2 regions of the Psychrobacillus sp. Z16_25 genome follow, and region 2 is predicted to be linked to the other one. Evidence: a T-box and tRNA genes for the amino acid it is inferred to sense, from the RefSeq annotation. Region 2 holds a T-box; the other holds one or more tRNA genes.
What was found. A T-box is a leader RNA that pairs with one kind of tRNA and senses whether it is charged. The one in region 2 lies ahead of metG (methionine--tRNA ligase), so its partner is inferred to be a tRNA-Met.
Positions count from the first base shown of each region.

Region 1 (15,528 bases), on a different contig from region 2:
TGATCGTTAAGTTCCACTAGTGGTATGAGTACAAAGCCTCGTTCCGTCATTCTAGGATGCGGAATAATAAGGTCTTCTGTTTTCATATTCTCTTCATTATACAACAAAATGTCAAGGTCTACCGTTCGAGGTCCCCAGCGAATATCTCGCTTTCTCCCTAAAGCCGCTTCAATCTCATTACATTTTTTTAAAAGTTCATGTGGTGTTAGTGATGTTGTCACTTCTACCACCATATTTAAAAAAGCATCTTGATCTAAATAACCTACAGGATCTGTTTTGTACACAGAGGAGATTTTCTTCACTTCTACCATATCCGATTCAGCCAGGAGTCGAACTGATTGCTGAAGGTGGTGAAGACGGTTTTCGATGTTTGATCCTAAGGAAAGATAGGCGATGTTCATAGCACACCTCTCGTAATTTCCACAGCTACAGAAGCATAATGACCCGCTATTGGTGGATTCGGCTTCACAACATGAATCTTACAGCCGCTTACCTTGCCCTTATACTGTTCTAGAATTTTCCCTGCAATTTTTTCTGCTACGGATTCAATTAATAAATAAGGCTTACCTTCTACTATTTCCTTACAAACTTCATAAACCTCTGCATAGTTTACCGTAGCCTCTAAGTTATCTGTTTCTCCTGCTTCCTTTAAATCACAAGCAAGTGTGACTGTCACTCGAAAGATTTGACCCAGTTTCGTTTCCTCCGGCAGTGCACCATGATAGCCGTAGAACTCTAAATCATTTAGATATATGTAATCCATGTTTAATTCTCCGCTTCTTGATAATTTGTTTTACCTACTAAAACATCCATCATTCTTGTCATTCTCGTTATTTCCTTCACATCATGCACACGTACCATATGACATCCTTGCTGGATACCGTAGCATACAGTCGCTCCAGTACCCTCCATACGTTCCTCTACTGGAAGTTGGAGTACATTGCCGATAAGACGCTTACGTGAGGTGGCAAGTAATACCGGATAGCCCATGTCTACTAACTCCTTCAAATGCTGCATCATCCATATATTTTGCGTCGTATTTTTAGCAAAGCCAATACCCGGATCCAGCCAAATGTGACTATCTGGAACTCCAGCTGACTTAGCTATCCGGATGCTTTCCTCTAAATCTTGCTTGGCTTCATTCCAAAAATCTTGATAATCTTCGTTATTTCTATTATGCATTAAGATGATAGGTACTTGAAATTCTACCGCTACCTCGGCAATTCGAGGATCTTTTTTAGCACCCCAGATATCATTGATAATATGCGCACCAGCTTGGATAGCTGCTCTTGCTACCTCTGCCTTATAAGTATCAATTGAAATAATACCATCGACTTCTCTTCGAAGAGCTTCAATCACAGGCACTACGCGAGCAATTTCTTCCTCTACAGTAATTGGAGTATAGCCCGGTCTCGTAGACTCTCCTCCAACATCAATAATCTTCGCTCCGTCCTTTACCATCTGCTTTGCTTGCGCAACAGCCGCTTCTATCTCATTAAACTTCCCACCATCCGAAAAGGAGTCTGGTGTTACATTTAATATGCCCATCACGATTGTTTCCTTTCGAAAATCAAGGGTGATTCCGCCAGCCTCAAATTTTTGCGAGTACTTTAGTTCCAATGTTATTCCCTTCTTCCTTTTGCTTGCTATATACTGTAGATTCAGATCAACGGCTCCTTCTGAACGATAAGAAACCATCAACTTATTTGTTTACTCTTTTGAATAAAAGCTTATCTCGATCTCTATTTTAGCATTTATTCCATTTTCCATTTAAAGAAACACATTTACGTCCATCTTAACTGGAAACATATGAAGTTATCTACCAAAACGAACACACTTTAAATTGCAAAAGAATCGTGCTCCAACAGGTGATACTGGTTGATGACCACCCCAATAACAATCCTTAATCACAAATAAACGCAAAAAAGGGGTGTCCCATAGTTTTCTACTAATGGGACACCCCTTCACACTATATTAATCCTCAAATTGATATAAAGGTGTACTTAAATATCTTTCTCCGTTATCCGGGAAAATAGCAAGTACTTTTTTACCTTTTCCTAGCTGTTTCGCAAGCTGAATAGCTCCGTATACCGCAGCACCTGCAGAAACCCCTCCAAGGATACCTTCAGTTTTCGCCACTTGACGAGAAGTTGCATATGCATCCTCATTAGAAACCTCAATAATAGAATCATATAAATCTGTATTAAGCACGCCTGGTACAAATCCAGCACCGATTCCCTGGATTTTATGAGGTCCTGGCTTTCCTCCTGATAATACATTCGAATCCTTTGGTTCAACTGCAGCGATATGAATGTTCGGGAAATGCTCTTTTAATACGCCACCAGCACCAGTAATTGTACCACCAGTTCCAATTCCGGCTACGAAGCCATCTAATTGATCGAACGCTTCTACAATCTCAGGACCTGTAGTTAAACGGTGAACTTCTGGATTAGCAGGGTTATTAAACTGTTGTGGCATAAAATAACCGTGTTCTTTTGCTAATTCTTCCGCTTTAGCAATCGCACCCTTCATTCCATCCGCACCCGGTGTTAATACTAATTCTGCACCGTATGCACGTAAAAGATTACGACGCTCTAAGCTCATTGTATCTGGCATTACTAAAATAGCTTTATAGCCTTTTGCTGAAGCGATCATAGATAAACCAATACCCGTGTTACCACTCGTCGGTTCAATAATCGTACTATTTTCGTTTAACTTTCCGTCCTTTTCTGCCGCCTCAATCATTGCTAGTGCAATACGATCCTTTACACTGCTCCCAGGATTAAAGTACTCAAGCTTCACATATACCTCTGCATCTTCAGGCCCTGTTACGTTATTTAACTTTACAATTGGAGTTTTTCCAATTAAATCTGTAATACTTTGTGCTACCTTAGTCATTATCTCACTCCTAATCCCTAGTTATTTAATAGGGTTTATTATATTCATCTTAACAACCTATTAGAAGATATGTCAATTAATAAAGATTCTCGTCGCTCTCTATGTATATCCGTTAATAAGTAGTAAAAAACGCACCCTAAGGATGCGTTTATTCTTCTCCATATAACCAATTAGCATCGAACTCCTGCCAAAAGGATTGTGGTGGAACCGATTGAGAAATCTGATTAAGCGCCAGATCTCTCTTAATATGCTCTTCTACTTCTTTAAAAGAGAAGGATTGGCCTTTTATGATATCCTCTACAAGCACAACAGCATATCGACCATCCTCCAAGCTGATGGCATCACTCCATTTGCCTTCATCAATTTTTGACACAGCTTGAGCAATAGCAGAGTCTAAATTTGGTGTTTCCACAGTTATGTACCCAATATCTCCTCCTAAGCTAGCGGAGCTAGGGTCAATAGAAAGCTCTCTTGCCAGCCCTTCAAAGGAAGATTTATTATTTAATTGCTTTACTACTTCTTTTGCTTCTCCCTCGCTTGACACATAAATGATACTCGCTCGGTAAGAGGTTGGTATGTCAAAGAGGTTTTGGTTGTTTTCATAGAAATCTTCGATCGATTTCTTTTCAACACCAAGATCCTTTGTGAGAACCTTTTCTAATATAAGTCTCGACCGAATTTTTTTCCTGAGTGTTTCTTCATCAAAAGCCTGAAGGGAAGTGTCGTTTCCTTCTTGGCTAGAGACAGTCAAAGCTAGCTCTAAGTCCACTTCCTCTTCAGTCACCTTAATATTATTTCTTTTGGCAGCCGCTTCCATGACCTCTGTATTTACCATGTCTAGTAAGACTTCTTTTCCATACCTGGACTCCATCTCGGCAACCCATTGTTCTTTCGTAATAGCCTTCCCACCAACAGTTGCCACTTCCTCAGAATCCTGGACATCATTGTTTGGTATTAACCAAGCAATAAACCACAACAGATTTCCAAGCAGTAGTATGCTAATAAGCATTAGCGTAGGTTTTGTTTTTAAGCGTCGTTTAGTTGGTGGTGGGGTGTTATTACGAATTGATTTCATCTATAAAGGACTCCAGTTCATCTATTGAATATTGATACTTTTCCATACAGAAATGACAATGAGCCTCTGCTCCGCCATCCTCATGAATCATATCACGAATTTCTTCTTCTCCTAGACTAATTATAGCACTTGCAAAGCGCTCTTTTGAACAGTTACATTGAAAAGATACTGGCATATCATTTAAAATTTTCACGTTTTCTTTACCTAAAATTTCATATAGCAACTCTTCTGGTGTTAAGCCCTTTTCAATTAACTTTGAAACTGGCTGCATATTCGCTAAATGCTCCTCTATTATCGTGATAGTTTCATCATCTGTCCCTGGCATTAGCTGAATAATAAAACCACCCGCAGCCAAGATAGAGTTATCAGGGTTTACTAGCACACCAAGCCCCACTGAAGACGGAACTTGTTCAGAGGAAGCGAAGTAATAAGTAAAGTCCTCTGCAATTTCTCCAGAAACAATTGGCACTTGTCCAGTGAAGAAATCACGCATTCCTAAGTCTTTAACAATGGTGATAGCACCTTCTGTACCGACTGCCCTTCTTACGTCCAACTTACCTATAGCATTTAAATCAAAATGGGTTTGTGGATTGGTCACGTAGCCACGTACCGTACCATTCGCATTACTATCAATAATCATCGGACCAATAGGACCATTCCCCTCTACCTTAACAGTGAGTTTGTCCTCTCCCTTTAACATAGCGCCCATCATTACTGCAGCAGTCATTGATCTTCCTAAAGCTGCGGAAGCAGTTGGCCATGTTTCGTGGCGACGCTGCGCCTCCCCAATTGTCTCTGTGGTACGAACGGCAAATGCACGGACACTTCCATCAAAAGCTAATGCTCTTACTAAATAATCATTCATCTATTTATTACCTCTTTCATCTAAGTTTCGTTTATATATTAAATGTAAGCCCTTTAAAGTCAGGTACGGGTCGATGATATCTACAACCGCAGTTTCACTTGCGATAAGAGATGCCATACCTCCAGTACTTATAACAGTAGGCCTTTTCTTCGCTACCTTTTTCATACGATTTACTATACCCTCAACCTGACCTACATACCCAAAAACAATACCAGATTGCATTGCAGCTATTGTATTTTTTCCTACTACATGCTCTGGCGTCGCAAGCTCAATACGCGGAAGCTTGCTTGCCTTAGTAAATAGCGCTTCTGTAGCAATACCTATCCCTGGAGCAATTGCTCCCCCCATGTATTCTGCCTTTTCGTTAATAAAGCAATACGTTGTGGCAGTACCAAAATCTACAATAATAAGAGGAGAACCATACTCATGAATAGCTGCAACAGCATTTACAATACGATCAGCCCCGACTTCTCGTGGGTTTTCGTATTTTATATTTAGTCCAGTTTTCACACCTGGCCCCACTATTAGTGGTTTTATTCCAAAATATTTTTTACACATGGATTCAAGGGAAAACATAATGGGTGGCACAACAGATGAAATAATGATTCCCTCAATTTGATCGAATGATATATGAACATGTGAAAATAGTGCTTTTACCTGCATGCCGTATTCATCTTCTGTCTTACGACGATCTGTTTCTATGCGCCAGTGATGGATGAGCTGCTCATCTTGAAAGACTCCTAACACAATATTTGAATTTCCGATATCTAAAACGAGAATCATGGAGCATATCCTCACTTTTCTAGTTTTTCCAAAACATCATACCATATTTTCTATATAAGAAAAAAGCCGATTGCCTCGTGCACATACGAGAGCAATCAGCTTTCCTATTATTATCGACGTTCTTCCTGAATTGGTGAATCTGGATCATTAGAACCGTCTTCGCTTGGTAAGTCTCCAATTGTCGGATCATTTGGAGCTCCTACTGCATCCGAAGTGATTTCGGTTGCATCCTCAGTTGTTTCTTCAGTGTTTTGGCCATAGTTTCGCTCAGGAAGCGTACCATGATCCTTTAAATGAAGAATCTGAGCAGCATCTAATGTCTCTACTTCTAAGAGTGTATTCGCGATAAGGTCTAGCAAATCACGTTTTTCTGTTAGAATTTGTTTTGTTCGTTCATATTGTTCTTTAATCATTGTTTGCATTTCTTGATCAATTTCGTAAGCAATCTTATCGGAGTAATTTTGCTCGGAGTTGAAGTCACGGCCTAAGAAAACGTTACCACCTTGAGATTGACCAAATTGCATTGGACCTAATTTATCACTCATGCCGTATTCCGTTACCATGCTTCTTACGATGCTTGTTGCGCGCTGGAAGTCATTATGGGCACCTGTAGATACTTCCCCAAACACGATGTCCTCAGCCACACGTCCTCCTAATAGACCAGCGACTTTATCCAAAAGCTCTGGCTTTGTCATAAAGTAACGATCTTCTTTTGGAAGCATTACTGCATAACCGCCAGCCTGACCACGAGGAACGATTGTTACCTTGTGAACGACTTCTGCATCATCTAAGGTTAAACCGATTACTACGTGACCTGCTTCATGGAAGGCAACGATTTTACGTTCTTTTTCTGATATAACCTTCGTTGATTTTGCAGGACCTGCAATAACTCGGTCTGTTGCTTCATCAATGTCAGACATATCAATTTTCTTTTTATTTCTTCTAGCAGCAACCAATGCCGCTTCGTTTAAAAGATTCTCTAGGTCTGCACCAGAAAAGCCTGGAGTACGAGAAGCTATTGCTTTTAAATCTACAGTATCATCTAAAGGCTTGTTACGTGCGTGTACTTTAAGTACAGCTTCACGACCTTTTACATCCGGGCGACCTACTGTGATTTGACGGTCGAAACGTCCAGGACGCAATAATGCTGGGTCTAGAATGTCCGGTCTGTTTGTCGCAGCGATAATGATAATACCTTCATTAGCACCAAAGCCGTCCATCTCAACTAGTAACTGGTTAAGTGTTTGCTCACGCTCATCGTGTCCGCCACCAAGACCTGCACCACGTTGGCGACCAACTGCGTCGATCTCGTCAATAAATATGATACACGGAGCGTTCTTTTTCGCATTTTCAAATAAGTCACGTACACGGGAAGCCCCTACACCAACAAACATTTCTACGAAATCAGAACCACTAATTGAGAAGAAAGGTACGCCGGCTTCACCGGCAACAGCACGTGCAAGTAAGGTTTTACCGGTTCCCGGTGGACCTACTAAAAGGATACCCTTAGGGATACGTGCACCAATTTCTACAAATTTACGAGGGTCTTTTAAGAAATCTACAACCTCTACAAGCTCTGCTTTTTCTTCATCTGCCCCAGCAACATCTGCAAATTTGGCCTTTTTCTTCTCGTTATCATATAATTTTGCCTTACTCTTACCAAAGTTCATCACACGGTTTCCACCGCCCTGTGATTGACTTAATAAGAAGAAGAACAAAATAATGATAATTAAGAAGGGTAATAAGCCAGTAAAGAATTGAACCCATCCACTCGTTTTGGATTGTTCAATAACTTCTACTTCTATCGCTTGAGCCGCTGCTAATGAACGTATCTTTTCTTGTAAATTTTCACTATTATAAGGAAGCTTTGTTAAAAACGTCTCTCCCTCTTCATAGCCCTTCATTTTCCCTTCAACAAAGTAAACACCTTGTTCAGGTTGCATAGAGAAGCTTGTTACCTCTCCTTTTTCAAGAGCTGTGATGAATTCGTCGTAACGAATATCTTTAGTTGGTTGATTGCTATTATTAAACGTAGCGAATATACCAACAATCACAAAAAATATCAGTAAATACAATATGGCGTAGCGCAATGCTCGATTCATTCCTAGCCTCCTCACAAGGTAAACAGAAAAACTACTGATTATCTTATCATACGAAATTTTGGGCGTACAACAAAAAGCCTCTAAACTTGGATACTTATACTAAAAAGAATACACTTCTTTTTTCAGCACACCAACGTATGGTAAATTTCTATATTTTTCTGCGTAATCTAATCCGTAACCTACAACAAACGCATCTGGCACTTCAAAACCAACATAATCTGCTTCCAAGTCTACTTTTCTACCAGAAGGCTTATCCAATAGGGTCACGATTTTAATGGATTTTGCTTTACGATACTTTAAAAGATCCACTAGATAGCTTAAAGTCATCCCACTATCAATGATATCTTCAATAATAAGAATGTCTCTGCCTTCCACACTAGTGTTTAAGTCTTTGACAATTTTTACTTCTCCAGAAGAAACTGTCGCATTTCCGTAGCTCGATACATCCATGTAATCCATTTCAATATAAGCATCTACTCGCTTCATTAAATCGGACATAAAAGGCATTGCACCCTTTAAGATTCCTATTGCAAGTGGGAACTTGTCTGCATAATCTGCTGACAATAACGCACCAAGCTCATTCGTCTTTTCTTGAATTTGCTCCTCTGTTATTAATACTTCTAGAATGTCCTTCTCTAGCATGATTGGTCCCCCTAAATTATTGATTTCGCCTTATGTATAATACATAATTTTGCGAACTGCCTTGCTTCGAAAATTGTACTCCGTAACGTATGCCGATTACTGCTATTATATCATCTTTGGCAGTCACTAGCAGTGGCCATACTAGCCGTTCCTCTAATGGGACCTTTTCATCTATAAATAGACGTGAAATTTTTTTGGAGGCGCGCATTCCTTTTATTTGTATGCGGTCTCCATTTTTCTTTTGTCTAATCTTAAGGGGAAGCATGTCTTTTTCTACATGAACAAACCATTTTTCATCTGAGAATTGTACTTCACCTATATTCCGTGTTAAATAGATAGAAAATCCAGCACCACAATTAGTCCATTTGTTCTCTTCTAGAAAAATTTGTTCTCTTAACTTAAAAGCATTTTGTGGATTAGAAGAGGTAAATTGAACTACTTGGTAATGACGAATGAGGAAGAAACCGTTGGGCAAATGTAAAACAGCATGGCCCTCCTGTTCATTGCAGGCTGCTAAAATAGATTCAATCAGACGGTCATTAAGTAGTATGTCGGAGTTTTTATATAGATACTCTAATAGTAGTAGAATCAATCTCCTTTGTAAAGCAAGGGGAATCTTCGAAAATGTGCTAGTATTGAGTGAGAAGACCCCTTCACTCTCAACTGTCACAAGCTGTTCAAACTTATCCTTTGCAAGCTGCCACAGAAAATCATCATCTTGTTGTTGTTTTTCTACCAAGGTACGGATCGCCTCATTGATATTCGGATTTTCTTCTTCCAATAAAGGGACGATTCGATGTCTGATACGGTTGCGTGTGTATGTATGCTTATCATTACTAGGGTCATGTCGATAGCCTACGTTGCATTCATTTAAATACTCCATAATCTCCTTCTTCGTCACATTAAGAAGCGGGCGAATAATCTGACCTGTTGAAAATGGACGCATATTGGGGATTCCAGTAATTGCATTACTTAAAGATCCTCTGATCACTGTCATTAATACTGTTTCCGTTTGGTCGTCTCCATGATGGCCGAAAATGAGTTTATGATAGTCATGGTTCCTTACTACTTGTTCAAAAAAAGAGTATCTTTCCTCCCTACAGATCAGTTGAACATTTCCACCTTCAGCTTCAATTCGCTCTGGTACTTGAAGTGTGGTTGCATGAACAGGAATACGTAATTTTTCTCCTAATTTTAATACAAAGTCCATATCCTCTGCAGACTCTTTTCCTCTTAATCGATGGTCTGTATGAGCAATTCCTAGCTCGCATTCATAAACGCTCGCCAACTCTTTCATTACGAGAACTGCAGCTACAGAGTCAGCCCCACCAGAGCAGGCGATAAGAAGACGCTCTCCCTTTTCAATCAGCTGGTGCTTGTCAATATATTGTTTCACCTTTCGGACGAATTGGTGCATCTTCTCACCCTCTCTCTTTCAACATCCTTTAGATTATTGTAGCATTTTTCTTAGTATCTAGCCGCCTCTCTTGGTGAAAATATAGACCATTCAGGAACAGCGTGTTTCACTTGCATAAAAATAACAGTCCGGTCATCACCCGGCAACGAATAGGTTTCTTCTAAAATCTTCACAAATCGCTCTGCATTAATGGTTGGGTCTTGCAATATTTTTCGGTAATATTGCTCCTGTTTTTCAATTGTTGTTTTAGAAGAAAACACGCCATCCGAAAGCATAAGTAAAATATCTCCATCCTTTATATCTACTTTTCTTGCCTCTATAGAAATGGTTGGTAAAAATCCAAATGGGACATGCTTGCTTTCAATTTTACGCATATCCTTCCCTCTTATCAAATACGTAGACATACTGCCGGCCTTCCAAGACCAAAGCTCTCCCTTTTGCAAATCAATTAAGGCTAAATCTACTGTTGCATAGCTATCCGTTTCATCCTGTAGACTCATCATGTAATGTAGCGTATGCATCGTTGTTTCTGGATCCATTTTTTTGTTTAAGCATTCACGCATAAACTGCATGACTCTTCTACTTTCTCTATGTGCCTCTATATTATTACCCATTCCGTCAGATAAAATAACTGCTAGTAAACCTGGATGCAATTGAAAAACAGCATGAGCATCTCCTGAATAGATTGTATTTCTGCTAGAGGATGTATAAACATCATGTGTTACTTGAAAACGAACAGATGACTTAAAGGTCATTTGTATATGATTGTAAGGTTGCTGCAACTCTCTTTCCGAAATAATTTCAAATGGCTCCTTCCACAATTCATAAAGAATAGGAAGAATCATTCTTTCTCCTAACATCTTTCCTCGTGCCTCTACAGGTAGGCAGCATACAATTTCCATTTGTCCTTTTTCAATACTTAGCACATCTATCTGAAAAAAATCGACATTGCACTGCTGAAGCTTTTGTTTTAGTTCTTCTTCATGAGATGTATATAGAGAAACCCCACTTTCTAAATTGTTCATCAGCTCACTCATATGCTGTCCCATATCTCTCAGTTTTAAAGCAAACATTTTCTTACCATGCTGCATCTCCAGCTGCAGCTGTTTCTTAGCCTCTCTTTCTTTAAGCTCCTGTATAATCACACTTGGCTTCACACATTTATTTTGAAGTTTAATTTCTAAATGGATCCTTGTCTTATTCGGCTGCTCCTCCCACTGTTTTATTAGGTTTGGAATTCCATTAGATTTTTCCCCCCAGCATTTTTCATAATGAAAGCATGACTGACAGACATGTAAAAGTTCTGGCTGTTCTAAGGTCCCCCCTTTTTTCTCGAATTTTTGTGTAATAAAACCAGTGATAAAATCAACAAAATACTGAAACTCTTGTAATTGATGGTGTACCTTCTCTGTCATCCATTTTTGTCTCCGTAAAAGAACATGAGTTGCGTCAGGATATAAATGGTTCTTTAAATCGCTAATCCACTGGGACGGTATCATAAAGAAAAGTAAAGAGGCCGCTACAAGAGACCCTATATAAACACTATCTAGAGGCAAGGTTTGATCATATAAAATAAAGAAAAAGGTGACGCCAAGCATGCTAAAAGCCTGCCATAGCCGTCCGAATCTCCTGTGCAGGCCAGCGAAAAACCCTGTTACCGCGTATACAGCAATCATGCCGCTAAAGCTGAGCGTTGAAATACTTAAAATACTACCTGCTAGGACTGCTACCACTGTAGACAACTGAGCTCCTCCTACAGCTGCTGCTATTACGATAACGAGATGTGCAATGATTAATGGAATCGATACATAACCAACTATTAATGATGACATCCCTGTTAGTATTAGTGCTCCGATTAGTAAAGCTGCTCCCATTCTTTCGTTTGTCCACTTACGGTGAAGAAGCTCTGGTAAAGGCAGAAAGAGCTGAAACAAAAACAGCGTCATAAATAGGCTTAGTATCCCCTCATATCCAATGGATAGCCAGATGGATACTGGTACCTCACCCCCATAGGAGATAAGCTGCCAGATCAGCTGAACAAGTATAATATCCAAGAAAACAAATAACGGAACCGGTATTTTTCTTATAATCCTTTTCCCTTGAAACTTAAAAAGGAGTGCTTGTAGTGCATGTATAGTAAGTTGTCCTATGCCTAACGTTAAGCTTCCTAGTACAGCCCCAGCTATTGTCCAAGGGATATAGCGTGGGAATCTAAGATGAACAAGTGCCCAAATGGGTAAGAAAAAGGGAACTGTTGCCTCAAACAAAACCACCTGTGCTCCAAAGAATGTTAATAAAAAGAATATTACGGTAAACAACAGCGTGATCTTCCTTGCTTTTATCCCTTCTATGAAGCTGCGCCAGAAATAAAACTTTTTTTGTTCCTGTTCATACATTGTTTTCAATTGGGTATACCTCCTATTCAACTCTTGTTCGAAGTATACCTTCGCTATTACGAGAAGAATGTCACTTCCTGATATTCCTCCTTAAAAACTTTTCGACTAGATTGGCTAGAAAAAAAGGGCTTTGTAAGGTTCTAATAATTTTTCTCTAAACAAGTCGAGGGGGAACTATTTACCCCTTCAAAAGTCGAACTATTTAGTTTTAAAAAAAGTATTGACACTTTGTCCAATCGCTTGTAATATGATATTTGTTGTTAAGAGAACGGCGGCGTAGCTCAGCTGGCTAGAGCGTACGGTTCATACCCGTAAGGTCGGGGGTTCGATCCCCTCTGCCGCCATTATATATACGGCCCCTTGGTCAAGCGGTTAAGACACCGCCCTTTCACGGCGGTAACACGGGTTCGAATCCCGTAGGGGTCATCTTACAAATAGCAGCTACTTTGTAGCTGCTATTTTTTTATCTATTTTTAAAGGAATAACTGCAAAGGTCTGAAGCTCATACAGCAGCGTTCCAATTTGTTAAACGTCATTTTCCATTATGTCAGGCTGTGCTTCTGGCTGTTAGTGTCGTAAGAGGCAAATCTAATTCTACGTTAGATTTCGATATCTTTATCTTTGATTCATCTATTCCCTATGCCTATAGGGAATCTCTTCACATTTAAAATTGGCTGATTGAAATGTATAATCTAGCATTCTATAAGAGTTTCTTCGCTTCGGACTGGCATCGAACAAAGTCCACCCTCTCTAGAATGTTTTTTGAAGGAGTAATTTTAAAAGATGAAAGAATTCTTAAGGACATTCAAAAAAAGCTGAGGGTTTATTGTCGAAGGGACCAATTCCTTGGTCAATGGAAGATATCCGCATGAAACAGTATTTTGTAACTGAATGTTAGATGATTTTAATGGAAATACCTGTCGAGCAGAAGGAATTTTATTGCAAGTACGCTTACAGAGTAGACTGTGGAAGCACGTGTGATTCATTATACAATTAGAATAATACGTACTTTCTTAATTTTTGAGATTTAGGTTCTCCGCTGCGTCGGACGCTTTCCGTGGGGGCGTAACAAGCCAGCACCCAACGCTTACGCGTGCGGTTGTGCTGGCTCTCCTACCACCTGCTCCCACAGGAGTCGCCGACGCTGCTTCGAACCAATAAAATTACCTATTAAAAATAAATTTTGGTCAAGAAATTTTAAAAAGGACATAATCTTTCCATTCCCAATCCTCTGATTATTTGATCGTAAAATAAACTCATTCGATTTGTCCAGCCTCATATTCTTTTTTCTCCTCTTTATTAACGACAAGCCTTCAAACAATCTTCCACGATACGGCTCTAAGTTCTTCTCTACTAATTGAATGATTTTTTTCATTCTTTCATGCTTATCATAAGCCTGATAGGCATTAGCAATTCGGCCGAAAACTTCTCATTATAGAATTTAGGAATAGGCTTTATTCCAGCCTCTCAGACTCCTCATTTACAGATAACCTGAAATCTGAACCTTATGGTGTAAGTCATGCTCGATAAAATCTGTGAAATACTGACGGATAGACATAGGGCGTTCTCCGATGTAAAAGATTTTTTCCCATTCCGTTTCATCTATTTTTTGTAGTTGCTCCATAATCTTAGTGCGTTGCTCTTTTGCATGAGCAATGGTTTCTTTAAATGTTTGTTTATTCGCTGAGGCAGCGGCCTTTGCATTAAACTCTTGGAAATCAGGATACCTTTCATGTATTTCTCCCTCCTTCATTCTTGGTAATCGATTCTCTAGCGTAAAACGATCCCATTCTGCTAAATGCATAATTATTTCCTTTGGTGACCATTTACCCTCCCTGTAAGGTTTTCTTCCTTCCTCTTCCGAATAACTTTGCAAAGAATCTAGCCATTCCACGTAACGTTGATGCTCCCTTAAAATCTCTACTTTTCTCAATCCCCTACCCCCAGTTTTGAAAATAAATTCTTTTAGTTATAAAAAGAGGTGCCCAGCTAAGCTGTGCACCTCTAGTTCTTCATCTATTAAACATTTTTTCTACCGATAAAACAGACAGCGTATTATCCTCTTTTTGCGCCACGTCCGCCGCGCTTAGATTCTGTTGCACGCTTTAACGTAGACAAACGATCTTCACTATCCTTTAGGAACTTCGCCATTTTTTGCTCAAAATTCTCTTTGCTCGGACGATCACGGTCGTTCGGGCGGTTGTTGTTGCGTGGACGCTGTGGACGTTCTGGTCTCTCCGGTCTCTCTGCTTGTGGCTTTGCTTTACGAATAGATAAGCCGATTTTGCCATCCGCTTCAACATTCATCACTTTCACTTCGACCATATCGCCAACTTTTAAATGATCATTAATATCCTTCACATAGTTATCTGCAACTTCACTAATGTGAACAAGACCTGTTGAGCCTCCTGGTAGCTCGACGAATGCTCCAAAGTTAGTGATTCCTGTTACTTTACCTTGTACCTTGCTGCCTACTTCAATTGACATAAAAAAAATGCTCCTCCTTAAAATTTAAGCGACTCTTAGAACGAGTAGTATACACATTCTTATCTTTTATTATAGCTAACAAAAAAAGAGTGTCAACAAGACACTCTTTTTGACTACAAATTTTTCATTATTTGTCACTATCCTCAGGTAAGGAAAAGATGATTTCTCCCTCTTCGGATAGAAAATATTCTTTTCTAAGAAGTTTTCCAATGTATTCATCATCATTAAGCTTGGAAATTTGCATTTTAAGCATTTCCTGCTCTTCTTGAACTCTTTCAAGCTCCACTGCAACTTCTTCCTTTTGTAGTTGCTTTTCTGCTAAAGTTTGCTTGCTGTTTACCAGTGCAGACACTAGGAAACCTATAAGCAGCATAGAAAAAATACTAAAAGCAACTAGGCGTCTAATAAGTCTTATTTTACGAGACTTATTTTGAGTTTCACGACGTTGGACAGAACGCACGTAGTCTGTATTAATAGATGTAATATGTTGTTCAGTTGGTGCTTTATATCGCTCCTGCCTCATGTCTCACTCTCCTATTCTACTTTAGGAATTCTACTTTTCTTATTATATCGTTTTTTTAGGAAATTCTGTAGTGCCAAATGCAATGTATTTTTATAAATATAAACAATTGGTGACAGTAAAAACCGCAGAAATTTTAAAAGAAGTTGTACAAATTTTAGAACTAACCCAGTTAGTAGCTTTAATAGAATCCATAAAGGCCTAATTATGAAGCGTAAACAAACTCGTCCAGCAAAGCGAAAAACGGGCTGAAATACTTGTTCATATAAGAGAATTCCTAGCAATTGGGCAAGCGGATCATATATTCGCCAAATACCATCTCTAACTGTGTAAAGAATATAAA
Region 1 covers NZ_JBXEOV010000018.1:31,089-46,616, reverse strand. The annotation lists gene folK (2-amino-4-hydroxy-6-hydroxymethyldihydropteridine diphosphokinase) at 1-401, opposite strand, end outside; gene folB (dihydroneopterin aldolase) at 398-763, opposite strand; gene folP (dihydropteroate synthase) at 766-1,620, opposite strand; gene cysK (cysteine synthase A) at 1,975-2,898, opposite strand; gene AC1VU3_RS15105 (peptidyl-prolyl cis-trans isomerase) at 3,047-3,973, opposite strand; gene hslO (Hsp33 family molecular chaperone HslO) at 3,957-4,838, opposite strand; gene AC1VU3_RS15095 (type III pantothenate kinase) at 4,839-5,621, opposite strand; gene ftsH (ATP-dependent zinc metalloprotease FtsH) at 5,732-7,723, opposite strand; gene hpt (hypoxanthine phosphoribosyltransferase) at 7,823-8,365, opposite strand; gene tilS (tRNA lysidine(34) synthetase TilS) at 8,382-9,782, opposite strand; gene AC1VU3_RS15075 (SpoIIE family protein phosphatase) at 9,833-12,178, opposite strand; tRNA gene AC1VU3_RS15070 (tRNA-Met) at 12,449-12,522, shown strand; tRNA gene AC1VU3_RS15065 (tRNA-Glu) at 12,533-12,604, shown strand; gene AC1VU3_RS15060 (hypothetical protein) at 13,266-13,553, opposite strand; gene AC1VU3_RS15055 (DinB family protein) at 13,659-14,111, opposite strand; gene AC1VU3_RS15050 (S1 domain-containing RNA-binding protein) at 14,234-14,665, opposite strand; gene AC1VU3_RS15045 (FtsB family cell division protein) at 14,793-15,188, opposite strand; gene AC1VU3_RS15040 (hypothetical protein) at 15,259-15,390, shown strand; partial or broken gene yabQ (spore cortex biosynthesis protein YabQ) at 15,443-15,528, opposite strand, start outside.
Region 1: it encodes a tRNA-Met, which carries the amino acid that the T-box ahead of metG (methionine--tRNA ligase) is inferred to sense. The anticodon was not compared.

Region 2 (15,528 bases):
CGACTGAACATGTCATGAATCATCCAACGCATCCATTTACGCAAGCCTTAATCGATGCACTCTTATTATTGGAAGGAGCAAATGAAAAATGAAGGATTTTCTAGTAGTACATCCACGTAACATTTTTTCAGAAGGACAAACGGTAGAAGGCTATGAAGTTGTGGACATGTATCAGCTGCACACAATTGATTTGGCACCATATAAATGCATGGTGATTCTGCCTTTTGTAGACCAGGATTATTTATTAGAGGAAAAGCAGTGTATTGAACAGTTTTTAGAAGCTGGCAAAATTGTATGCTTCTTCGGAAACCTAGTGACACCTTGGCTGCCGGGTCAAGAAATGTTCATTCCCAAAGAAATTAAATGGCATGGAGACTATAATGTGTCGATTGCTAAGCCACATCCTATCTTTGAAGGCGTCACAGAAGACGATATGACGATCAATCGAGGTGTAAAAGGTTTCTTTGCACGGGGGCATCACCCGGCCCCAGAAGGCGCAGAAGTATTATTAACATTACCAGGTGGAGAAACAATTACATACATTGATCGCAACTCTACTAACGGTACCATCTTTGTACACGCTGGCGGCAGTTTGCTGCAAACGAGTGCTCGAATGCAGCCGGAGATTAGCAAAACAACAGACCGTATTCCGGCACAAATGGAGCAATGGGTACAAGACGAATTTAAACGATTACAGAAAGGGGAGAAAGTACATGCGTAAAATTGCCGTTATGTATGGTGGCAGCTCTCACCATCACCGAACATATAAAACATCTGAATTTGGCCAGCATTTTTCCAAGTTGATACCGATTCGACAATTCGCAGAAGCTTCATTGGATGATTATGATGTACTGATTATCCCATCCCAAACACATATTGACCTATTAGAGAAAAATGTTGATAAAATATACGATTTTGCGAATTCAGGCAAAGTAGTCGTCACGTTTGGTCCACAGCACAGAGATTGGTTGCCAGAACATAAATGGGAATTCCGTCCGACGAACTTCTGGTGGTGGCTGGAGCCAGGTGCAGATAGCGGGCTACGCCTACCAGGTGAATCACATGATTTATTCACGAATTATTTAACGTTAGCTGATGCTACTTGGCATCAACACGGGGTATATTGGCCTGCGGAAGGCTGTGAAACACTTGTATCAACAGCAGATGGTGGCTCTGTATTATATATTGACCGTGTGAACACGAAGGGGACTTGGGTGAATACAACTTTAGATCCTGATTACCACTTCGGTTCCTATTTTATGCCGGCAACCGAGCGCTTTTTGCGAGGCTTCCTACCATGGCTAAAAGAAGGAAAGATTTAATCATGATTCAAATGAAGGAAGTGACGAAAAACTACGATGAAGTTGCTGTATTGTCACAGTTGAATTTTCAACTCCATCATGGTCAATTTGCCTATTTGCGAGGTCGCTCGGGCTCAGGAAAAAGTACACTTCTAAAATTATTGTATAGAGAAATAGATTGCGATACCGGTCAAATTTTGATTGATGGTTCGGATATAACATCCATGCCGAAATTTGAATTGAGACGGAAAATGGGCATTATATTTCAAAGTTTTGAACTGATTGAGCAGAAGACAGTGCTTGAAAATATCCTGTTGGCAGGAAAGGCACTTGGACATCCCATTGAAAAAATACAAGAGGAGGCCATGCGTTTACTAGAGCGCGTGGGCCTTCTTCACAAAATAGATGCGTATCCCATGCAGCTTTCCGGTGGGCAACAGCAACGGGTGGCAATTGTGCGTGCATTGTTAAATAAACCGAAGCTGTTATTAGCAGACGAGCCAACAGGGAATTTAGACCAGCAAACAGCAATGGAAATAATGGAATTATTGTATGAATTGCATTTGGAAGAGAAAATTGCAGTACTAGTCGTTACGCACGCAGAGCAATTACTCCAACACGGGGAAACCATTTGGGTGATGGAAGACGGTGATATAAGTGAACAAACATCAGATTATCTACATGCTAGATGATGTAAAACTAGGAATCAAGCGCAACAGAGGAAGTGTAAGTGCCTCTGTCACGCTTCTTTTTATTGCGCTTTGCCTAGTGGGAAGTGTTTTATTGGTGAGGGCATACGTTGACGAGGCGATTGACTATGTAGAATCACAGCTAGCGATGAAAGTATACGTAGAAGATGGAATGGCTGAGGGGGTTGCTAAAATTTTATCGGAGCAATCCTATGCCAAAAACGTAGAAATCGAGACAGGTGAGCAAATGCTCGATCATATATCCTTCATCTTCGAAGGCAGAGAGCACTTATTGCATGCCTTTACAGATGGGAGTATGACAGATGCCGTCAAGTTTCAAGTGAGTGATCAAGATTATGTCGAATCCCTTCAGCAAAATTTAGCACAAGTGGACGGTATCGTAAAAGTTATTTACCCGCAGCAAATGGCTCAAATATTATCAACATGGATAAAAAAAATTGAATTATACGGTACGTTAGCAATTGCGCTATTTGTTGCTGTCGCATTTTTAATGGTCTATAGTTCATTCCGCCTTGCATTATATCAACGAGCTCAAGAGCTGAAAATAAAGCTATTTTTAGGGATGGACCCGAAAATCGTTCGTATGCAGTTCTTACTGGAAGGCATATTATTAGGTTTCTTTGGTGCCTTGTTAGCCATCGTATTTATTTGTGGATTATATGGATTTATTTTTAAACCAATTCAAGCAGCAATTCCTTATTTGGGGCAGTTAGACACCAATCAAGTAATCCTTGTTTGTGTCATTCAATTGGTAATGGGTGCTGCATTGGGAATGGCAGCAAGCTACTTTTCAACAAGAAAGATGATCCGCTATGTATAAAAAAATGGGACTCGTATTGCTTTTAGCAGGTGCCGTTGCATTACCGGCTTATGCCCATTTAACAGGTGCTTTTGCGAACTTCTTGGGAATTGTATACGATGATTCGACGGTTTCGAAGCTGCACCAGGAGATGGACCAAACACGCGAAGAGATTGAAAAATTGGAACCCCAAGTAAAGCAAGCAGAAACAGCTTTTAAAGAAGATCAGCAAGTCGCTGTCGAGCAGCTGCAGTTTTACTCGGAAAAGGGCTTGGATACATGGCTGGCATTGATGCAGCAAGGTTCAGATATTGTGGATATTATGGGCAGCCAATGGGTAATGGAACAAAAAATTCTTACGTATGCAGAACAGTTGAACGAACTTTATCTGCAATATGAGCAATTGCTTAGCAGTCAAAACACGTTAAAAGGACATGAGCAATTGCTACAGGCTATTGAAAAGAATTTACAGGCTAGGGAAGACTTTTTGGCAGAAACAGCCGGATTGGAGCTTGAAACCATTGCGAACTATTTGGATATTGATTGGACTGCGGAAGTGGAAGACGAAATTATTGCAGATTTCCAAAAAGATACAGACACAATAGAGGAAAATTTACTAGATTGGGTTAGCAAAAGCCCAACCGGTTCATTTCATCTATCCGAAGAATGGCTCAATGAACACAGTAATGCACGATATTATTTTCGACATGACCATATTTACGTAGAGTACGAACTTGAATATGCTCATGTATTGATCCTCGGACAAATTCTGCAAAATGAAGAGGGTACTGCAGCAGAGTTTGACATAGAAGCAGGCTTTTATAACGGCTTCTTTTTACCGGAGGAGTTGTTAGTTGAGCTGCCGAGCTTTTCTATCAATTATGAGACATTGAAAACAATGGATGGGATAACTGAGCCTTATGTAATCCAAAGAAACGGTAGCTTGCAGCTTACTACAAAATAGGAGGTTATCATGAAGAAAAGAATTGTACTATGTCTTTTCATGTGCTTTTTCTTTACAACAACTGCGTCTGCACATGTTTTGAATAAAAATAATGCCTTTAGTGATCTAAGCTTAAGTAAAAATGCAAACGATATTGTAGTGCTATCTTCTTTAGGAATCGTCTCTAGTTTAGATGAAAGCCTCGATTACCAGCCCCAAAAGACATTAACCGCACAGGATTTAGCGGCATGGGCAGCCAAATATCATGGGATTGATGGCGTCACATCCGCACAGCTGGCACAACAAGCACTAGAACAGCAGATAGTTTCCACTACCGAAGGGGATGCCACGTATCAATTGGTAAATGAAGCTTTTTTCCAGAATCAATTGGACATACCTAATCCGACAGAAACATTGACACGTGATGATTTTGCGGCATTTGTTGCTAAACACATACATACGGACATTAACGGACAGACTTTATTGCAAATGTCTGGCTATACCAAGGGGCCGACAGGAAAAGTGGAAGCGGTCGAGCGTGTACAAAAATCAACAGAAACCGGTAGTACGGCGAATATATATACGTTGACAATTGATGGGGAAGTTTATGAAATGGGCATGCATCCGAGGGCGATTGCTGAAAGTGGAGATCCAGCCGTTTGGGTAGGACAGACAATTTCCGAGTCTTATTTTGGACCGAATGCTGTAAATGATTATGCGGGGAAACATACTCAGGAAAAGGTAGAAAGTGAAAACGGAGAGCCTGGTGCATCAATGGCTCTACAGCTTGTTGTCGTTGGTGATGAGCCGTACACGTTACAGGAACAGCAAGAAAACAATCTATTAGCCAATGAATCAAGCGGTGAAGAAAACCAACAAATAGAGCAGGCCTTAACTAGTGTAGAACAGCAAAAAGCCACTAAACCTGAAGGGCAAGATACTGGTAAATTGAAGCTGATTGTTATTGGAATTGCTGTCCTTTCTCTCATTATAGCTATCGTGAAGATTTTCCAAAATAAAAACAAACGAGCACGCAGATAAAGGAAAGAGAAACTTGGCATTCTAAATGGAAAATTACTCATGTTGTATCATAGAAAACAAATGCACAAAACTCATGAGCTGGAGAAATTATCTCCAAGCTCATGAGTTTTGCTCTCTTTTTTTAAAAGAAAGCTCCGGTTAGTTGAATAAGTCACCCGGGTTATTGCCAATTAAAGTTCTTTGCCAGTCAAGATTTCGAATACAATTTTAGAAGATTCACTAGATAAAGTTCCATAATTTGATTGCCCTTCAATTTTAAGTTCAACTCTATGAGACTCTTCATTTATCCATGCGTCGTGGTTATATGAATTCCAAGTAAAACGATAATCTGGGGGGCCAATATCTACTTGAATATTCTCTTGCCAGTCCGCGTTTCCCAAGGCTTCTATTACTTTCTCTATTTCAATACTATCAGTTATTTCATTTACTTTTTCGTAATCCCCATTAACGTTTTTTTGTTTAACAATCATGGGTCTGCCATCCCAAGGAACGCTATAAACTCTGTCTTTCGTTGTATTGGTTTTTTCATCATTACTCAACGTTACTTCTTGGTTACAACCAACTAAAACAAGTCCAATTGCAAGTATTAAAACAAACAATCTTTTCATCAATTTCACCTCAATTATAAGACGTAATGACTGACAAAATAGTAACGGTTTCTTCAGTCATAATATCCAGATTTATTTTAATGCAAGGCTGTTTTCTAAAAGATTGTTGTTCTTATCAAATTTGCATATAATATATTGACTGATTAAATAAAGAAAAATAGAGAAAACAGCATTGCACTGGTCATTGGTGCCATGCTGTTTTTTTATGGGAATCATAACGATTCTTGTTTATATGTAAAGTCTATTGATCCTGCTGTTAGGACCAGATTATCCATTTCCAAAATATGAATGATAAACCATTAAACGTGATATAATTGTTGTGAAAATATACAAATAAATGGGGATGTTTTAGTGGGTAAAACTTATATTAATCAAAGTGCATTATCTGCAAAGTTTACTTTTCCTATTTAGAAGGTGAGTAATTCAAGGGTGCTTGAGATAACCAGCACATAGTAGAGGAGATAGAGTAATGAAATTCTGGAAAAGTCCAATGGGTGTCACACTGATTTTTTTTGCTGTGGTGATCGCATTACAATTTACCGATTATGCGGAGACGATGCTGGAGCTAGCTATTTTCGTTACATTAGCTATGCTAACGTTTTTTATTCATGAAGTGGGTCATGCCTTATTTGGTGTTTTGGCTGGATACCGTTTTCATTATTTAATAGCAGGGCCTTTTCTGATAGAGAAGACTGACAAGATAAAGGTTAGAGCAAACGAAAGCTGGGCAATGTTTGGTGGTGTCGCAAGCTGCGCACCTATTAGTGGAAATATTGATAGGATCATGAAGCAGCATCAATGGTTTGCAGCAGGTGGACCAATTGCTTCTCTCCTTGTTGCCATTATTGGGTTATCTATTGGTTTTATCCTTGATCAATCGTATATAAAGTTTTTGGGAATTTTAAACTTGGCTATCTTTGCAGTGACTATCATTCCGTTCAAAGGAGCCATGAAATCGGATGGACGCGTTCTGTTAGAGCTCAGGAGAGGTGGTAAGGAAGCGGAAGTATTTTTGGGTAGTATATTGCTGCTAAAAGAAATGATGTCTCCAAAGCATCCAGCAGATTGGTCAGCTTCCTTAATTGAACAAACGAAGCTAGCTGCTGTCTCTGAGGATACACTTATGAATAGTTATCTGCTCTTTTATTATTATATCGTAATGGAAAATTATGATTGTGCATCTCGCATGATTGAAGCGTATAAAACCATTCCAATTCGTAAGGATAATAAGATAGCGATGCAATTCATCACCCATATCAGACAGGTAGATTGCTTTCTTCATCAGCCAAATGTAGAAGAAATCAAGGTGTTGCATACATATCTAAGTCCCATTGAACCGGTCAGCTATAAACGCAGTGAATGGATGATTGCTCATTTAACTGGTGATCAGAAGACTGCGGAAGCTAAACGCAAAGAGGTTTATGCAGAAATAGAAAAAGGGAAAAAGCAATTTGGCTTCTTTTATGCTGAAGAAATGCTGACTCATAAAATTTTTAAAGCAGCGAAGGAGCCAGTATTCATTTAATTTTTTCATTCATTCTCCTAAACCTATAAATTCCCAGTTGTATAACGAACGTTTGTTCGTATATAATAAATAAAAAAGATAGGTAATGGAGATGGCTAACATGGAAGAATGGGAACAACTTGATTTATCTAAAATAAAAGATAGAGGATCAAAAAAATGGGTGGCCATGATGTTGCCGGAGCATGTGAAGATGCTTAGGGATTACCAAGAGGAAGTCAAAAAGGAGCCTCGACCAGAGTTAAATGAATTTGACTATGAATTTATTCAAGAGCAGCTAGAGCTAGCAATGAAGCGAAACGTGGAAATTAAGGTGAAACGATGGAGAGAAGGAGAATTTCTCTACAATCGCGGAGTCATTCAGTGGATTGATGTAGCAAAAAGAACGATTGAATTAGAAGACCCTTTCCGGTGCTATAAACTGTCACTGGATGAAATAGTGGACGCAACGATAATGGAATGACTTGTTGTGGGAGCCTGAAGGTGGGAAAAATCGAAAGAGAAGCACTTATGATACAAATCATAGGTGCTTTCTTATTTTTTAAGTGTTAGGTTCTCTGCTGCGTCGGATGCTTTCCGTGGGCACGGGTCGAGCCTGTAGTCTCTCCCTCGTGCTATTTCCACAGGAGTGATCGACGCTGCTCCGAACCAATAGTGTTTTCTACTAAAATTAAAATTTGAGCAATAAATTTCAAAAAGAATATAACATATCAAGAAAAACTGACTAGTGATGCATATACCTTAGTACCAATTATAGAAGTAAAACAGATACTCCTATTGATTACACTCCTGAAGGTCCAATTACAGACGCTGAGTTGGAGAGCGGAATACCGGGATAAGGTCATCGGTAAAAAAGATAGAAGTGTTGAATATCGACGAGTGACTCAAAAAGACCGAAAAGTAGTTACTCAATTTCTATAAAAATACGACGCACTAGAACCAAACTGTGAAGTAGGAAAGTTGAGAGAAGTGGTACAAACACAATAAAAGGGACAACAATTGTCATCCCTAAAAACTCAACTCCAAAATACAGGTGGTTTTACTAGCTGTGCCTTTATTCCAAGCTCATCAGCGGCAGCAAAAATAAATTCTTTTCTGAAGAAATAACTTTTATGGCTAACTATTTTTCCGTTTTCAATTTCTTGTGTTTGTATGTCATGAATTTCAGCACTAGTGTCATTAGAAGTTAATACAATAATAACTGGTTTGCCCCAAAGGATGATTTCACGAGCTGTATGACCAGGCAAACCAAATTTTAAAGAACCTTTCAGCATTTCATCTTTAGAGAATTCCTGGAATCCAAAGAATGCTTCATTTTGTGCTTGTTCACTAAATAACCTTAACATACTATTTAAATTGCCATTATTAAAGGCTTCTAAGTATGCCTGGATGATTACGTTATGACTTTGAGAAACTATCTTAGTTTTTGATTTTGAAAAATCCAAAGACTCTATTTTTCTTCTCGCGCGTTGAACAGAAGAATATACACCACCTGGAGTGCTTTGGACAATCCCAGCTACTTCATCTGCACTAAACTGGAAAATATCCATCAGTAAAAATGCGGCTGTTTGTTTGATGGTCAAATTTGACTCCAACGATATTAGAATTTCTTCCAATAATAGTTGGTCTGAAAAATCAAATTTTGGCTCAGGTACTTCATCTAATGTTCCTATTTCACGTTTGAGTTTTCTACATTGGTCAAGCCAAGTGTTTGTTGCAACTCTGAAGAGAAAGTATTTTTTGTTAGTAATTTCACTCCACCGTTGTGGTAGCAAACCAAAGGACTTTATCATAGTCTCTTGATAAAGATCTTCACCATCCCAAGGAGAACCAGTAACATATTTACAATAATTCCACAGGTCTGTTGAGTATCCCGAAACTATTTCTTCAAATTCATCTCTTATTTTTCGAGCTTCATCTACAAATGTCTTGTTAATGTTAGTACTTGTTTCCATATTGTTCCCCTCCTAATGTTCTTACAATTAATAGACGTTTGAGAATAGAAAAATTATACGGCTTAATAAAAAAAATTAAAGATACTCCGAGCAATTGCAAGATGACTAAATTATGGAGGTTGTTAATACATATTACGTAAAAAGAACGTCTTAGAAAAATAGATGATTATGCCAATCACTTCCCATTTTTCAATACGCTAAGCAAATGTATTATTTCGTAAGTATCCGAAAAGGAAGGAAAACTAAAAATGGCACATCATGTGCCAACGTTTTCTTGAACAACATCCTATTGTCCCGAAGCTGCGCTCCCAGGAAAGCGTCCAGCCAGAACGGAAATCAACCACACCTTATAGATATGACCTAAAAAAACATTTTCAAATATCTGGAACTTTTCTAGAGGTGTGCCGTAAAGTATGAAACGATACTTTACTAAAGGGAGCAAGAAAATGAAAAAATACATGATTGTGCTAGAAATCGTGTTTTATGTGGCTCTTCCTTATCTTATTTGGACGAACGGCAGGGAGGCATTAGGTGATTATTGGGCGATGCTTTTATCTACTGTGCCGGGTTTCATCTATACTATCGTTCGTTTCATTACAGAGAGGGAATTTAATGTTACTGGTTTGTTTATATTATCGAGCCTATTAATTGGCACGATTGTTGACTTGCTCTCTGGCACAGCTGAAAGAATGCTTTGGAATCAGTTGTATCTTGGTCTCGTGTTCAGTGGTATATATCTCATTTCTCTGATGATAAAGAAGCCACTTCCGCTCTATTTCTTTGTGGATGTCGCTTATCTCCAAGGATATGACCGTCGCGGAAGCAAAAAATTGTTTTACCGAAAAGAGATTTTCAAGTGGTTCCAGTGGATCACGGTTTTATTTGTAGTACGTGGACTCACCTTGGCTGCCATGAAAGCCTGGATGTTAAATCGATATGGAGTAGAGGCTTATACCTCACTCTTGATTTATAGACAGCTAGTCGGTTGGGCTTTCGGAATAGTTGGGCTTTTCCTATACTTGGCCGTCTTAAAAGAAATAAAGAGCATAACAAAATCAAAGGAAACGGCTCCTGTTCTCAGCCAAAATAATGCTTAGAAATTTGCTCGATAAATTCTTCTTCTAGGCTTCCCATCTTTTTGACCAATACATAGGAAGAAACGGTTGGAAGCTCGAATAAATCAAAGTGTGGCTGCATAATCTTTCCTTCTATAAGCTCTCTCCTGACGATTGAATGTGGAAGGAAGGATACTCCAAGCCCCTCTTGGATAAACCGCTTGGTCACATGTGCCTGCGTGACCCTCATCGTACGAAGTCCATGGACATGCTGATGGAGCTTGACAAGAAGGCTATCCCAAAACGAAGGATGGTGGTGAGTGAATAAATAATTGTTTTGCAGTACCTCTTTCACATCAATAGGTGGCCCAGTTTCTTCATCATAGCCATCAAAGGGCATGAGAAAAATAATCGGGTCCTCATAAATAGGAGTCGAGTATAGACTTTTGAACGTTGCGTCAGTGGATGCAATCCCGATATTTACTTCCTCTTCATTCACTAAATGCTCTATCACATGGGACTCTTCCACACGAATATTAACCTCTAAGTCGGGATGATTCTGTAAAAAGGTTCGAAGAAAATAAGGCAAGATCGTTTCTGCCATCAGTGGGGTAATCGCAATCGTCCATCTTCTTCGAAAGCCTTGGGCGTATGCCTGGACTTTTGTGATGCTTGCTTCCGTGGAACGCACTAGTTGTTTCGCTTCCTGTAGAAAAAATTTTCCTTCGGCCGTCAAGGTTACTCGGTTTTTATTGCGTTCAAAGAGCTGGATGCCGATGTGCTCCTCCAAAAGCTTAATGTGGACAGTTACGCTCGGCTGAGACATAAGCAAAATCTCTGCAGCCTTACGAAAATTAAGTGTCTCTGCTGCTATACAAAATGTTTTTAACCATTGATACTCCATACAATCACCTTCGATTAAATAAAATAATTAAGTCAATTATATATATTTAATTTTTTTTATCAATCTTTTATATTAAACTATAAAAAAAGGAGGAGTTCATATGTTTCAAAAGGGACTAAAAGATGTAGTAGCAGTACACACACAGATCGCTTCCGTAGACGGTGAAAGAGGGGAGCTTCGATACCGTGGCGTAAAGGTAGAGGAGCTAATAAACGAGGGGAATTTTGAAAAGGTTGCTCAGCTTCTATGGACTGGTGATAACACAGGGGAATATTACCAATTGAAGGACTATAGAAAGCTTCCAACTCATGTGGAGCAAATCATCGACTTACTACCAAAAGAAACTGCACTAATGGATGCAATGAGAACAGCAATTTCGGCATTTGTTCACGATGAATTTAAAGAAAAAAGCCTGGAGGAGCAAGCGGCCATGTTAACAGCTGCACTTCCTGTAATCGTGGCAAGACATTATAGAAACCAGCAGGGCCAACCAATTATTGAACCGAACGGCGAACTATCCCATACTGCTAATTATTTATGGATGCTAACGGGTGAAATACCTACAGACGTGCAAGTAGAAGCATTAGAAACATATTTAAAGCTTACGATGGAACATGGTCTAAATGCATCGACGTTTGCAGCACGAGTGACTATTTCTACGGAATCCGATTTAACGGCAGCGATTACTTCCGCTCTAGGGACAATGAAGGGACCGCTTCATGGTGGAGCACCATCTGGTGTTATTGCTTTATTAAATGAATTCAAAAATCCAGCGACAATCAGAGATATCGTCAGAGAAAAGATAGAAAACGGCGAAAAAATAATGGGCTTCGGTCATCGTATTTATAAAACCGAGGATCCTCGTTCCATTCTATTAAGAGACAAATGTATAGAGCTTCAAGGGCAAGACGCATGGTTGGATATTGCAACGATTGCCGAAAAGGAAATTATCGAGCTACTTGCTGAGTTAAAGCCAGGTCGCAAGCTTTACACGAATGTGGAATATTATGCGGCAGCCATTATGCGTTCCATTGACATGCCGCCTGAATTGTTTACACCGACCTTTAGTGTTGCTCGCATGGTTGGTTGGACGGCGCATGCAATAGAACAAATCCGTGATAACACGATATTTAGACCGCAGTCGATCTATGTGGGAGAAATGAAATAAAAATTCAAAAAATTCACTTGATTATTATTTTTTCTCTCGATATAATGGTAACAATTTTATAAATAATAGCGTTGAAGAGGAAAAGTAAAATGAGGATGTTTTCAAGAGAGCTTCGGATGGTGGAAAAGAAGCAAACTAGTCATTTGAACATGATCTCGGAGCTTCGTACTGAAAACCTCTGGTTAGTAGGCTACGACAAGATTTGACACTTGTTATCCATGTCAAAGTATCAAGCATAGAAGCTTCGTACTTATAGAGGCAAATGATGTAAGTCATTTGTAAACAAAGGTGGTACCACGAGTTTATAACCTCGTCCTTATCGATTAGTTCGATATGGGGCGAGGTTTTTTATTTTGAAAATAAAGGAGAGAGTTTGATGAGCATTTTTATAGGAGGAGCATGGCCATATGCAAATGGTTCCCTGCATTTAGGGCATATTGCAGCGTTATTACCTGGAGATATCCTAGCAAGATACTATCGTTTAAAGGGAGAGAAAGTGTTATACGTATCAGGGACCGATTGCAATGGAACACCTATCGCAATTAGGGCAAACACAGAGGGAGTCACCGTCAAAGAGATTGCCGATCGATATCACGAGGAATTTCAAGAGTCTTTCGAGCAATTAGGTTTTAGCTATGATTTATATACAAGGACAGACACACAAAATCATCACGAGACCGTGCAATCTCTCTTCTTAGAATTACTAAAACAAAATTGGCTGTATAAAAAAGAAATTGAGCAAACCTATTGTGAATACGACGAGCAGTTCCTACCAGATCGTTATGTCGAGGGAGAGTGTCCGGTTTGTGGCAGTAAATCAAGAGGAGATCAGTGCGATAGCTGTTCAACCATTTTAGACCCACTAGATTTGAAGAACAGGATCTGTAAGTTATGTGGGAACCCGCCAACCATCAAAACAACCGAGCATTTTTATCTGGCACTAAGCGATTTTCAAGAGGAATTAGAGGAGTATGTCTCACAAGCGAAGGCGACAGGAGCATGGAGAGACAATGCGGTACAACTGACCGAACGCTATCTTTCAGAAGGTCTGCAGGATCGGGCTGCCTCCAGAGACTTACCAAACGGGGTGAGCGTTCCGGTAAAGGGTTATGAGGATAAAAAAGTATATGTGTGGATTGAGGCAGTTTCAGGCTACTATTCTGCTAGTAAGGAATGGGCAAGTCTGCAACAGCAAGATGAGAAAGCTTTCTGGAATGAAACAACAACCTCTTACTACGTACATGGAAAGGACAATATTCCCTTTCATACGTTGATTTGGCCAGCTATTTTGCTAGGGACAGGGAAAAAGCCTTTACCTACCCATATTATTTCGAATGAATATTTAACACTTGAGAAAAGAAAGCTTTCTACTAGTCAAAATTGGGCTGTATGGGTCCCTTATGCACTAACAAAATATGACCCTGATTCGCTTCGCTATTTTTTAACCATCAATGCCCCGGAAAGTAGAGATGCAGACTTCTCTTGGAGAGAATTCATATACAGTCATAATGCGGAGCTGCTTGGTGCTTATGGCAATCTTGTCAATCGAACGTTCAAATTTTTAGAGAAATCCTTTGATGGTGTTATTCCGGAGGAACCGGTAGATGAGAGACTGGTAAAAGAAACAGAGGAGCTATATAACAAAGTAGGGGAGTTTATTAAAAAAGGAAGCATGAAAGCGGCGCTAGAAGCAATCTTTGTCTATATAAGACAAGGGAACAAGCAGTTTGATGACGAGAAGCCTTGGAAATCTGTAAAAGAGAACCTTAGTGAGTGCAAACAAACACTATCCGAAATGGCTTTTATCATTGTAAATGCTGCACAGCTCCTTTCTCCATTTTTACCATTTTCCAGCGAAAGGATTAGAGAGATGCTTTCCATAAAGGAATGGTGCTGGGAGCCGATAAAAATAGAAGCGCAGTCTCTTGGTAAAGTGGAGCCTTTATTTCAAAGAATCGACCCGCTAGTTATAGAGGAAGAGCTTGCGAGATTGCAAGCAGAATCAAGAAAGTAAAGTGAATAGGGGAAAATAGATGGAACTAAAAACAAAGCTACTAAACATGTCAGAAGATATTACTCAGGTAAAGAATCTTCCGCAATTAATAGAGGAAATGCTTGAACAGATTGGGTCAATTGATGCGGAACTGAGAGATCAGCTTATCTATCAAAAGTTTTGTCAGCTAATATTAGGGGACCATGTTCCGAATGAGCAATTGAGGGAAATAGGTTTAAAGTGTATAGGGGAGCGGCATTTATTATATAGGCTTGGAGAGAAGGATACCGATTCTGTATTTACGAGATCCTTTTCATCTTTAGTAATTGTACTTATTCTAATGAAGGATAAAGAAAGAGGATTTCTTTCTTCGTCAGAATGGAAAGACATATATTATGCAACTGTTCACTATCTAAAAGAAGAAAAAGATCTACGAGGCTACGTAGAGGGAAAGGGGTGGGCTCACAGCATTGCACATGGAGCTGATCTGTTAACAGCGGTAGTAGAGCATCCAACCTATAAGCAAGAGCTATTTCAGGAATGCTTGGATACGATTGCTTGCTGCTTATTGCGAGAAAGTGTGTACACAGACGATGAGGATGAGAGGCTGATATTTGCGATAGAGGCGATGATGGAGAAGGGCTTATCAGAGGAGCATGTTGTTGACTGGGTAAAAGACTTAATAGAAAGTATAAATCAGGTGGAGGTCTTCTCACTAACTTATTTTAAATACCGGAGAAATGTTGGTTCCTTTATTAAATCTTTATACTTCCGACTTTCTTATAAAGGAGTAAGTACTGCTGGGAGAGAGGACATCTTATCACTCATGCATCGCTTTCATGTAGAAGTGTATAAATAAATGAAACGAATTTTCTGAATCGCTCGTCTAATTGGTAAAGGAGGCTAACATTTATGCCGTACTTCCGCTATCTAGCTGTATTCAGCATTTTCGCCATACTGCTTACTTTTATGCCCATTTCATCCTCGGCATGCAGCTGTGTGGAGCCTGGAAGCATTCAAGAAGAGCTGGAGCAAGCTGATGTAGTTTTTTTAGGTAAAGTACTAGACAGCCTAGACTCGAACAATAATGGTCACAGCATAAGCTCGGATGACCAAATACAATATCTTTTTCAAGTAACAGAAGTCTGGAAAGGGATTGAAAAATCACAGGTAATTGTAAGCTCTGTCCGAGACAGCGCCTCTTGTGGATATGAATTTATAGAAGACGGGGAATACGTAGTATTTGCAAGTCAAGAGGAGCATTCTTTATCTACTGGCTATTGTACGATGACCAAGCAGCTAAGCGAGGCAACAGATATAATAGGCGAGCTCGGTTCAGGTGAAAAGCCTTCTGAAGAAGTGGCAATACCCTTATCCAAGGAAACATTAGAGGAAGAAAGCAAAACCTTTACACGTTATCTCTATATACCCATCCTATTATCACTTATCTTCATAGGCTTTCTATTCGTACAGAAGAAAAAAAGCAGGAAATAACAATTTTAAGCAAAAAGGGGAGTCCTAAAAATATT
Region 2 covers NZ_JBXEOV010000002.1:319,587-335,114, reverse strand. The annotation lists gene AC1VU3_RS04395 (ABC transporter ATP-binding protein) at 1-92, shown strand, start outside; gene AC1VU3_RS04390 (phosphate starvation-inducible protein PhoH) at 89-721, shown strand; gene AC1VU3_RS04385 (hypothetical protein) at 714-1,322, shown strand; gene AC1VU3_RS04380 (cell division ATP-binding protein FtsE) at 1,298-1,993, shown strand; gene AC1VU3_RS04375 (cell division protein FtsX) at 1,959-2,831, shown strand; gene AC1VU3_RS04370 (hypothetical protein) at 2,824-3,774, shown strand; gene AC1VU3_RS04365 (hypothetical protein) at 3,784-4,794, shown strand; gene AC1VU3_RS04360 (hypothetical protein) at 4,965-5,402, opposite strand; gene AC1VU3_RS04355 (M50 family metallopeptidase) at 5,872-6,927, shown strand; gene AC1VU3_RS04350 (YolD-like family protein) at 7,028-7,387, shown strand; gene AC1VU3_RS04345 (sigma-70 family RNA polymerase sigma factor) at 7,941-8,879, opposite strand; gene AC1VU3_RS04340 (VC0807 family protein) at 9,326-9,976, shown strand; gene AC1VU3_RS04335 (LysR family transcriptional regulator) at 9,957-10,838, opposite strand; gene AC1VU3_RS04330 (citrate/2-methylcitrate synthase) at 10,939-12,006, shown strand; T-box leader at 12,069-12,327, shown strand; gene metG (methionine--tRNA ligase) at 12,338-14,020, shown strand; gene AC1VU3_RS04320 (DUF2785 domain-containing protein) at 14,040-14,858, shown strand; gene AC1VU3_RS04315 (hypothetical protein) at 14,912-15,493, shown strand.